DNA from 3 places in the Nocardiopsis sp. M1B1 genome. Region 1 is predicted to be linked to each of the others. Evidence: predicted binding sites of a transcription regulator. Region 1 holds the regulator's gene; each other region holds the start of a gene.
What was found. The regulator HrcA, encoded in region 1, represses chaperone genes, less so after heat shock. The targets are predictions, from matches to a motif close to TTGGCACTCTCNNNNNGAGAGTGCCAA.
Positions count from the first base shown of each region.

Region 2: groES (co-chaperone GroES) is a predicted target of HrcA. The motif match lies at 1,817-1,843, and genes of this name have one in related genera.
Region 3: groL (chaperonin GroEL) is a predicted target of HrcA. The motif match lies at 1,479-1,505, and genes of this name have one in related genera.

Region 1 covers NZ_CP196194.1:1,774,118-1,777,390, forward strand. Annotated here, with positions in the region: gene ACSTA4_RS07685 (DUF3097 domain-containing protein) at 399-1,238, opposite strand; gene hrcA (heat-inducible transcriptional repressor HrcA) at 1,393-2,406, shown strand; gene dnaJ (molecular chaperone DnaJ) at 2,411-3,273, shown strand, end outside.
Region 2 covers NZ_CP196194.1:5,832,476-5,835,748, forward strand. Annotated here, with positions in the region: gene groL (chaperonin GroEL) at 1-1,263, opposite strand, end outside; gene groES (co-chaperone GroES) at 1,379-1,690, opposite strand; gene ACSTA4_RS25255 (THUMP-like domain-containing protein) at 1,954-3,258, shown strand.
Region 3 covers NZ_CP196194.1:6,033,650-6,036,922, forward strand. Annotated here, with positions in the region: gene groL (chaperonin GroEL) at 1-1,352, opposite strand, end outside; gene ACSTA4_RS26145 (ABC transporter permease) at 1,708-2,535, opposite strand; gene ACSTA4_RS26150 (ATP-binding cassette domain-containing protein) at 2,532-3,273, opposite strand, start outside.

The DNA of each region.
Region 1 (3,273 bases):
CGGAGGGCTGGCCGTAGGCGGGCTGCGCTCCCGAGGGCGGCTGGCCGTGGTCCTGGTCGGGCTGCGGAGCGTAGGGCTGCTGCGCCCCGGACGGCTGCCCGTAGGCGGGCTGCTGGCCGGGTTCCGGCTGCGGGGGCTGCTGTCCGTACTCCTGCTGCCCGTCCTGCCCGTGGTCCGGCTGCTGTCCCCGGTGGGGATCCTCCGGGGGCGGGGGGTTCGTCGGGGTCTGGCTCATGCTCTTCCTTGGCTCCGCTGATGAGGGGGAGGTTCCTGTACTACCGTGCTGTACCGACGACCGCGCGGGCCGGAGGCGGGCGACCTCGGCACCGGACACGGGGACCGGAGCCTCGCCCGGGTCAAATCCTAGGTCCTGCCGCTCCCCCCGCGCGCGGCGCTCGCTAGGGAGCGTCCGGGTGCGGCCCGGTGACGAAGTCGATCAGCTCCTCCACCCGGCCGAGCAGAGCCGGCTCCAGATCAGCATAGGTACGGACCGACCCCAGGATCCGGCGCCACGCCTCTCCCGTCTCCATCCGCCAGCCCAGGGCGCTCACGACCCCCTCCTTCCAGGGGACGCCGCGCGGCACCTCGGGCCAGGCCCCGATCCCCACCGAACCCGGCCGGACCGCCTGCCAGACGTCGACGTAGGGGTGCCCGGCCACCAGCACGTGCTCGCCGCGCACACGCTCGGCGATCCACGTCTCCTTGGAACCCGGCACCAGGTGGTCCACCAGGACGCCCAGCCTCCTGCCGGGCCCGGGTGAGAACTCCGCCACGATCGAGGGCAGGTCGTCGACCCCCTCCAGGAACTCGACGGCCACCCCCTCCACGCGCAGGTCGTGGCCCCAGACCTTCTCCACCAGTTCGGCGTCGTGGACGCCCTCCACGTAGATCCGGCTCTCCCTGGCCGTGCGCGCCCGAGCGCCCGGCACCGCCACCGACCCGGAGGCGCTGCGCAGCGGTCCCCGCGCCGCCGGGGCGGGGCGCACCAGGGTCACCGGCTCGCCGTCGACCAGGAACGCGGCCGGGGCGAGGTCGAACACGCGGCGGCGGCCGTGCCGGTCCTCCAGCGTGACGGTGGCCTTGTCCCAGGCCACCACCGCCCCGCAGAACGCCTCCCCGGCGTCCTCGACGACCAGTTCCCGTTCCAGGGACACCTCGCGGACCGCCTTCTTCTTCGGGCGGCGCCAGTCCCCGGCGAGCACGTCGCGGCCGTAACGGCCGGTTCCCTTGGTAGCCACGGTCGTGCAGTCTACTGGTGGCGCGCGCCGCGGGCCCGGCGGGAGCAGGGGCGACAACGCCGCCCCGGGGCCCGGCCGACCGCGGGTAACCGTCAGGGTTTGCGGCCGGGCATAGACTTAGCACTGAGGACCATGGAGTGCCAGGAGGTGGCGAGTGCTGGATGAGCGCAAGCTCGCGGTCCTGCGTGCCGTCGTCGAAGACTTCGTCAACACCAACGAGCCCGTGGGTTCCAAGGCCCTGGCCGACCGGCACCGGCTCGGAGTCTCCCCGGCGACCATCCGCAACGACATGGTCGCGCTGGAGGAGGACGGCTACATCGCGCAGCCGCACACCAGTGCCGGACGCGTTCCCACGGACAAGGGGTACCGGCTCTTCGTCGACCGGCTCTCCTCGGTCAAACCGCTCTCCAGCGCGGAGCGGCGCGCCATCGAGTCCTTCCTCACCGGCGCCGTGGACCTCGACGAGATCGTCGCCCGGACCGTGCGGCTCCTCGCGCAGCTCACCCGCCAGGTCGCGATCGTCCAGTACCCGTCGCTGACCCGCTCGTCGGTGCAGCACGTGGAACTGGTCCCCCTCGGGGGGCAGCGGATCATGATGGTCGTGATCACCAACACGGGCCGGGTCGAGCAGCGCGTCATCGACGGCCTGGGAGAGGTCCACGAGGCCGCCGTCAACGACCTGCGCGCGATGTTGAACCGGGCCATCGCCGGACGCCACCTCGGCGACGTGCCCGACGCGGTGGAGGACCTGCCTCCGCAGGTGCCGCCCGAACACCGCCAGATGGCGGTGTCGGTCCTCTCCGTCCTGCTGGAGAGCCTCGTCGAACGGCACGAGGAGAAGATCGTCCTCGCGGGGACGGCCAACCTCGCCGCCGTCGACTTCGCCGCCAGCCTCAGGGACGTCCTGGAGGCGCTGGAAGAGAACATGGTCCTCATCCGTTTGCTGGGAGAGGCCAAGGACCCGTCGATGCTCACGGTGCGCATCGGCGCGGAGAACTTCCACGAGGGCCTGAGGTCCACCTCCATCGTGTCGGCGGACTACGGTGTGGGAAACCAGTCGCTCGCCAAGATCGGTGTGGTGGGACCCACCCGGATGGACTACCCGGGGACGATGGGAGCAGTACGCGCCGTGGCTCGCTATGTCGGACAGATTTTGGCAGGACAGTAACCCAGTGGCCAGAGACTATTACCAGGTTCTCGGAGTGCGTCGCGACGCGTCCAAGGACGAGATCAAGAAGGCCTACCGGCGGCTCGCGCGCGAACTCCACCCGGACATCAATCCGGACCCCGCAACCCAGGAGCGCTTCAAGGAGGTGACCCAGGCCTACGAGGTCCTCTCCGACGAGAACAAGCGCCGGATGTTCGACATGGGCCAGGACCCCTACGCGCCCGGCGGCGGCGGGGCCGGGGGCTTCGGCGGCGCGGGCGGGTTCGCCTTCGACGACATCATGAACGCCTTCTTCGGCGGCGGCCAGCCCGGCGGGCGCGGCCCCCGGGAGCGGGTCCGCCGCGGGCGCAGCATCAAGATCCGCGTCGAACTCGACCTGGTGGAGACCGCGTTCGGGGTCAGCAAGGAGATCACCTTCCCCACCGCCATCCTGTGCGAGACCTGCCAGGGCGAGGGGACGGCGGCCGGTTCGCACCGCACCACCTGTGAGATGTGCCACGGACAGGGCGAGGTCTCCCAGGTCACCCGGTCCTTCCTCGGCCAGGTCATGACCTCCCGCCCCTGCCCCCAGTGCTCGGGCCAGGGCTCGGTCATCACCAACCCCTGCGGCGACTGCGCGGGCGAGGGCCGGGTGCGCGAGAAGGTCACCCGCACCGTCAAGATCCCCGCGGGCGTCGACGACGGCACCCGCATCCAGCTCGCCGGGGAGGGCGAGGTCGGCCCCAACGGCGGACCGCGCGGCGACATCATCCTGGAGATCATCCAGCGCCCGCACCCCACCTTCGAACGCCGCGGCGACGACCTGCACTGCACGGTGACCGTCCCCATGACGGCCGCCGCGCTGGGCGCCTCCTTCGCCTTCGACAC
Region 2 (3,273 bases), 2.8 Mb from region 1:
GGAGGCGTGCACCAGGGAGGCGCCGCCACCGGCGACGATGCCCTCCTCGATGGCCGCGCGGGTCGCCGAGATGGCGTCCTCCAGGCGGTGCTTCTTCTCCTTGAGCTCCACCTCGGTGGCGGCGCCCACCCGCAGGACGGAGACGCCGCCCGCGAGCTTGGCCAGACGCTCCTGGAGCTTCTCGCGGTCCCAGTCGGAGTCGCTCGCCTCGATCTCCTTGCGGATCTGGCGGACGCGGTCCTCGACCTCGGACTGCTCCCCGGCGCCGTCCACGATGGTGGTGGCGTCCTTGGTGATCGTGACGCGGCGGGCGCCGCCCAGCGCGTCGAGGTCCACGTTCTCCAGGGTCAGGCCGACCTCCTCGGCGACGACCTGGCCGCCGGTGAGGACCGCGATGTCCTGGAGCATGGCCTTGCGGCGCTCGCCGAAGCCGGGCGCCTTGACCGCGGCGACGTTGAGGGTGCCGCGGATCTTGTTGAGCACCAGGGCGCCCAGCGCGTCACCGTCGATGTCCTCGGCGATGATGAGCAGGGGCTTCTTGCTCTGGACGACCTTCTCCAGCACGGGCAGCAGGTCGTTGAGGCTGCTGATCTTGCCCTGGTTGATCAGGATCAGCGCGTCCTCCAGCACCGCCTCCTGGCGGTCGCCGTCGGTGACGAAGTAGGGCGAGACGTAGCCCTTGTCGAACTGGAGGCCCTCGGTGAAGTCCAGGTCCAGACCGAAGGTCGGGGCCTCCTCCACCGTGATGACGCCGTCCTTGCCGACCTTGTCGAACGCCTCGGCGATCAGGTCGCCGATCTGGGCGTCCTGGGCGGAGTTGGTGGCGACGTAGGCGATGTCCGCGCGCTCCTCGACGGGGCGGGCGCGCTCCAGGAGGATCTCCGACACCTTGGCGGCGGCGGCGTCGATGCCCTTCTTCAGGGACATCGGGGAGGCGCCGGCGGCCACGCTGCGCAGACCCTCGCGGACGAGGGCCTGGGCCAGGACGGTCGCGGTGGTGGTGCCGTCACCGGCCGCGTCGTTGGTCTTGGTGGCGACCTCCTTGACCAGCTGGGCGCCCAGGTTCTCGTAGGGGTCGTCCAGCTCGACCTCACGGGCGACGGTCACGCCGTCGTTCGTGATGGTGGGGGCGCCGAACTTCTTGTCGATGACGACGTTGCGACCGCGCGGGCCGAGCGTCACCTTGACGGCGTTGGCGAGGCGGTCGACGCCCCGCTCGAGGGCGCGACGGGCGTCGTCCTCGAACTCCAGGATCTTCGGCATGTGGGTGCTTCCTCTTCAGGCCGGTCGAAAGAGAGCATCCCGCCCGCCCGGCTGTGCGCCGACCGGTGCGGGATGCGGATGGCTCCGGGCCCGTTGGAGCGGGCCCCGCGGAGGCCTACTTCTCGACGACGGCGAGAAGGTCGCGGGCGGAGAGCACCAGGTACTCCTCGCCGTCGTACTTGACCTCGGTGCCGCCGTACTTGCTGTACAGGACGACGTCGCCGACCTTCACGTCCAGCGGGATGCGGTTCTCGCCCTCGTCGTCCCAGCGGCCCGGGCCCACGGCCAGGACCTCGCCCTCCTGGGGCTTCTCCTTGGCGGTGTCCGGGATGACCAGACCGGAAGCGGTGGTCTGCTCGGCCTCCAGCGTCCGGACCACGACGCGGTCCTCGAGCGGCTTCAGCACGGTCTTGGTGGCGGTCGACACGGTGTGACCTCCCCCTTCAAGGTTTCGGTGTACTGATCTCGGCCCGCACTGGTGCACGGACCGACTGCGAAAAAGGGGCGACCACGGCGGCCTGTCGTCGCGGGTGCCAGACCGGCCTCGTCGCGGTTAGCACTCTACCCCCGAGAGTGCCAGAATGGAAATGTGACCGTGACCCCCGGTCGGGAAGTTCCGCGAGGGGCTTCCCCGCCGGGGCGGGGCGCGGTCGCGTCAGCACACCGCTCCTTCGACGCCGGGGGGAACCCATGCGCCTGGCCGCCTTCGAGGCCCTGCTCACCGACGCGGGCCGGGAGGTCCTGGCGGGGGTGGACCCGAAGGCCGCCGCCGGGGACCAGCTCGCCGCGGCCTCGCTGCTGCGCGGTGACCCGCGCGTGGCCGCCCTCGACCCCGGTCTACCCGTCTCCGAGCTGGTAAACGCCGTCCTGACCCAGGTCTCCCTGCGCGAACGCGGGCGGGCCAAGTTCGGCGAACTCGCGCGGCGGATGTTCTTCACGCCCAACGGGCTGGAGCAGTCCACCCGGCGCGCGGTGGCCGACTACCGCGCGGAGCGCATGGCCGGGGCGTCCGGACCGGCCGGACCGTCGGGATGGAGTCCGGACGGCGCCACCGCGGGCGACCTGTGCTGCGGGGTCGGCGCGGACCTGCTGGCCCTGGCCGCGCGCGGCGTCGCGGTCGAGGGCGTGGACGCCGATCCCCTCACGGTCGCGGTGGCCCGCGCCAACATCGCGGCCCTGGGCCTGTCCGGGCTGGCCCGGGTCCGCGAGGGCGACGCCTCCGCGACCGCGCCCGGCCGGTACCCGCTGCTGTTCTGCGACCCCGCCCGGCGGGGCGGGCGCGGCCGGGTGTTCGACCCCTCGGCCTACTCCCCGCCGTGGGACACGGCCGTGGACCTGGCCGAGGGGGCGGAGGCGGCCTGCCTCAAGGCCGCGCCGGGCATCCCGCACGAGGCGCTGCCCGGGGACGCGGCGGCCGAGTGGATCTCGGTGGACGGGGAGCTGAAGGAGACCGCCCTGTGGTTCGGCGCGCTGGCCGACGGGCCGCGGCGCCGGGCGACGGTGCTGCACGAGCGCGAGGGGCTGCTCGCCCGCGAGGGCGCGGTGGCGCACCTGGACGCCGACCCCGGCCTGGGCCCGGCGCCGGTGGCGGCGGCCCGGCGCTACCTGTACGACCCGGACCCGGCCGTGGTGCGCTCGCATCTGGTGGCGGAGGCGGCGGCGCGGGTGGACGGCGCACTGCTGGACGAGCGGATCGCGTACTTCACGGCGGACAGGGCGGTGCTCTCGCCGCTGTGGCGGGTGCTGGAGGTGGTGGAGGTGCTGCCGTTCTCGCTGAAGCGCCTGCGCTCTGCGGTGCGCGGCCTCGGGGCGGGGACGGTGACCGTCAAGAAGCGGGGCTCCGCGGTGGACACCGAGAAGCTGCGCCGGGACCTGCGCGCCTCGGGCCCGGAGTCGGTGACGGTCGTGCTCACACGGATCGGCGAGCGGCCCTTCTGCCTGCTGTGCCGCGAGGTCGACGCCCCGGCCCTGGAGGACGCCTCGGCCCGGGACTAGGCGTACCGACCATGA
Region 3 (3,273 bases), 2.6 Mb from region 1:
TTGAGCGGCTCGGCGATGGCGCGACGCACGATGTCGGCGCCGATGGCCTCGTCACCCTCCAGCTCCAGCTTCTCGAAGGCCGGGACGCTGGCCTGGAGCAGGGCGACACCACCGCCGGGCAGGATGCCCTCCTCGACCGCGGCCTTGGCGTTGCGGACGGCGTCCTCGATGCGGTGCTTGCGCTCCTTGAGCTCCACCTCGGTGGCGGCACCGGCCTTGATGACGGCCACGCCGCCGGCCAGGCGGGCGAGACGCTCCTGGAGCTTCTCGCGGTCGTAGTCGGAGTCGGTGCGCTCGATCTCGTTGCGGATCTCGTTCACGCGACCGGCGATCGCGGTGGCGTCACCGGCGCCGTCCACGATGGTGGTCTCGTCCTTGGTGACGACGACCTTGCGGGCGCGGCCGAGCATGTCGAGCTCGGTGCTCTCCAGCTTGAGGCCGACCTCCTCGGTGATGACCTGGCCGCCGGTCAGCACGGCGATGTCGCCGAGCTGGGCCTTGCGGCGGTCACCGAAGCCCGGGGCCTTGACGGCGACGGACTTGAAGGTGCCGCGGATCTTGTTGACGACGAGCGTCTGGAGGGCGCCGCCCTCCAGGTCCTCGGCGATGACGACCAGCGGGCGACCGGCCTGGAGGACCTTCTCGACGACCGGCAGGAACTCGTTGTTGTTCGAGATCTTGGAGTTGACGATGAGGATGTAGGGGTCCTCGAGGACCGTCTCCATGCGCTCCAGGTCGGTGGCGAAGTAGGGCGAGATGTAGCCCTTGTCGAAGCGCATGCCCTCGGCGAGCTCAAGCTCCAGCCCGAAGGTCTGGCCCTCCTCGACCGTGATGACGCCTTCCTTGCCGACCTTGTCCATGGCCTCGGCGATGGTCTCGCCGATCTGGGGGTCGCCGGCGGAGATCGAGGCGGTGGAGGCGATCTGCTCCTTGGTCTCGATGTCCTTGGAGAGGTTGCCGAGCTCCTCGTTGATGCGCGCGACGGCGGACTCGATGCCGCGCTTGAGGCTGATCGGGTTGGCGCCGGCGGCGACGTTGCGCAGGCCCTCGCGAACGAGCGCCTGGGCGAGCACGGTGGCGGTGGTTGTGCCGTCACCCGCGACGTCGTCGGTCTTCTTGGCGACCTCCTTGACCAGCTCGGCCCCGATCTTCTCCCACGGGTCCTCGAGCTCGATCTCCTTGGCGATGGAGACACCGTCGTTGGTGATCGTGGGGGCGCCCCACTTCTTCTCCAGGACGACGTTGCGGCCCTTGGGGCCGAGCGTGACCTTGACGGCGTCAGCGAGCTGGTTCATGCCGCGCTCGAGGCCGCGACGGGCCTCCTCGTCGAACGCGATCAGTTTGGCTGCCATTGAGTTCTTGTCCTCCCGTGACCGGGCTGATACGCGATGGGACGAGGCATGCGCCCGCGACGGACGACCGCGGAACCTCCCGGCAACCCTGCTGCCGGGAGCCGCGATCTCGCAGCCTCGATCCGGTTAGCACTCAGTGAAGGCGAGTGCTAACCAGTTCCCTTTTTAGCACTCGGCCCCGGCGAGTGCAAACGATGTGGTCACGATTTCCCGTCCCGGCATTTCCCCATCTACCTGCACAAACACCGTATGACATGCGGGTTTTCCGCGCTGAGCGGACGGAGCCGCGCACCGGTTCCGACCTCTCCCGGTGCGCGGCTCCGGTCCCACTCCGGCCCCGCTCCGCGGCCCCGGGTCAGGAGCTGAGGCGGCGCATCGCCCGTGACCCCCCGGCCAGCGCGGCGACCGCCAGCACCACCGCCACGGCCCAGCCGAGGGCGACCGAGGCGTCCCACTGCCCGGCGAACAGTGCGCGTTCGGCGTCCACCACGTAGGCCACCGGGTTGGCCCGCGAGAGCGCGTACAGCCACGGCGGCGCCAGTTCCATCGGCAGCAGCACGCCGGACAGCAGCATCAGCGGCATGATCAGCGTCTGCACGATGGGCGCGAACACGTAGGTCTGCTTGACCGCCAGGGCCGCCAGGTAGGACAGCGTGGCCAGCCCGGCGCCCAGGACGGCGAGCAGGAGCAGCCCCACGACGGCGCCCGCCGGCGACGCCTCGAACCCGAGCGGCACCACCAGCACGAGGATGAGCACCATCTGCGCCAGCATCATCACCACGTCGCGCAGGACCCGTCCCAGCAGCAGCGACACCCGGCTCACCGGGGTGGCCAGCAGCCGCTCGTGCGCTCCGGAGGACATCTCCGGCAGCAGCCCGAAACCGGCGAACCCGGCTGCGAACAGGCCGAGCATCACCAGCAGTCCGGGGACGAACCACTGCCACGGGTCCTGCCCCTCGGCACCGGCCAGCCCCGTCAGCAGCGGCGCGAACAGCACCAGGTACAGCACCGGTTGCAGCATGCCGAAGAACAGCATCAGCGGCCGGTGCAGGAACGGCCGCATCTGGCGGGCGAAGACGGTCACGGTGTCGCGTACCAGGCCCGGCCCCCGCACCGCGGTCGCCTCAGCCCTCTGCGCCCCGGCCTTCTCCGCCGGGGTCGCGGTCACCTCGTGGGAACTCATGCCCCCTCCTCCCTCAGGCTGCGTCCGGTCAGGGTCAGGAACACGTCGTCCAGGGTGGGCCGCTGCACTCGGACGGAGAGCAGCGGGACCCCTGCCGCGTCCAGCCCGCGCAGCAGCTCGGGCAGCACGGTGTCCCCGCGTTCCACGCGCAGGCGCACCTCGGCGTCGCGCCCCGCTTCCGCGAGCACCTCCGCGGTTCCGGCGGAGGGCGCCCGTTCGGCGACCTCGGCGGCGGTGCGCGCCCGTTCGGCGTCCGGCACGGTGAGGGTGACCAGGTCACCGGAGACCTTGCCCTTGAGCTCGTCGGCGGTGCCGTCGGCGATGACCCGACCGTGGTCGATGACCAGGACCCGCTCGGCCATGTCGTCGGCCTCGTCGAGGTAGTGGGTGGTGAGCACGACCGTGGTTCCCGTCCGGTCGCGCAGCCGGGTGATGTGCTCCCACAGGTTGGCGCGGCTGTGCGGGTCGAGTCCGGTGGAGGGCTCGTCCAGGAACAGCAGCCCCGGCTCGTGGATGAGCCCCATGGCGATGTCGAGGCGCCTGCGCTGTCCGCTGGAGAGCTTGGTGACCTCCCGGTCGGCGGCGGCGCCCAGCTCCAGCTGGTCCAGGAGCCCGTCGGCGCGGCGGCGCGCGGTGCGCCGGTCGAGCCCGTACAGCAGCCCCTGCGTGTACAGCTCCTCCCGGGCCCGCTGGTCCTCTCCGGCGCCGTGCCCCTGGCCGACGAAGCCGATCCTGCGG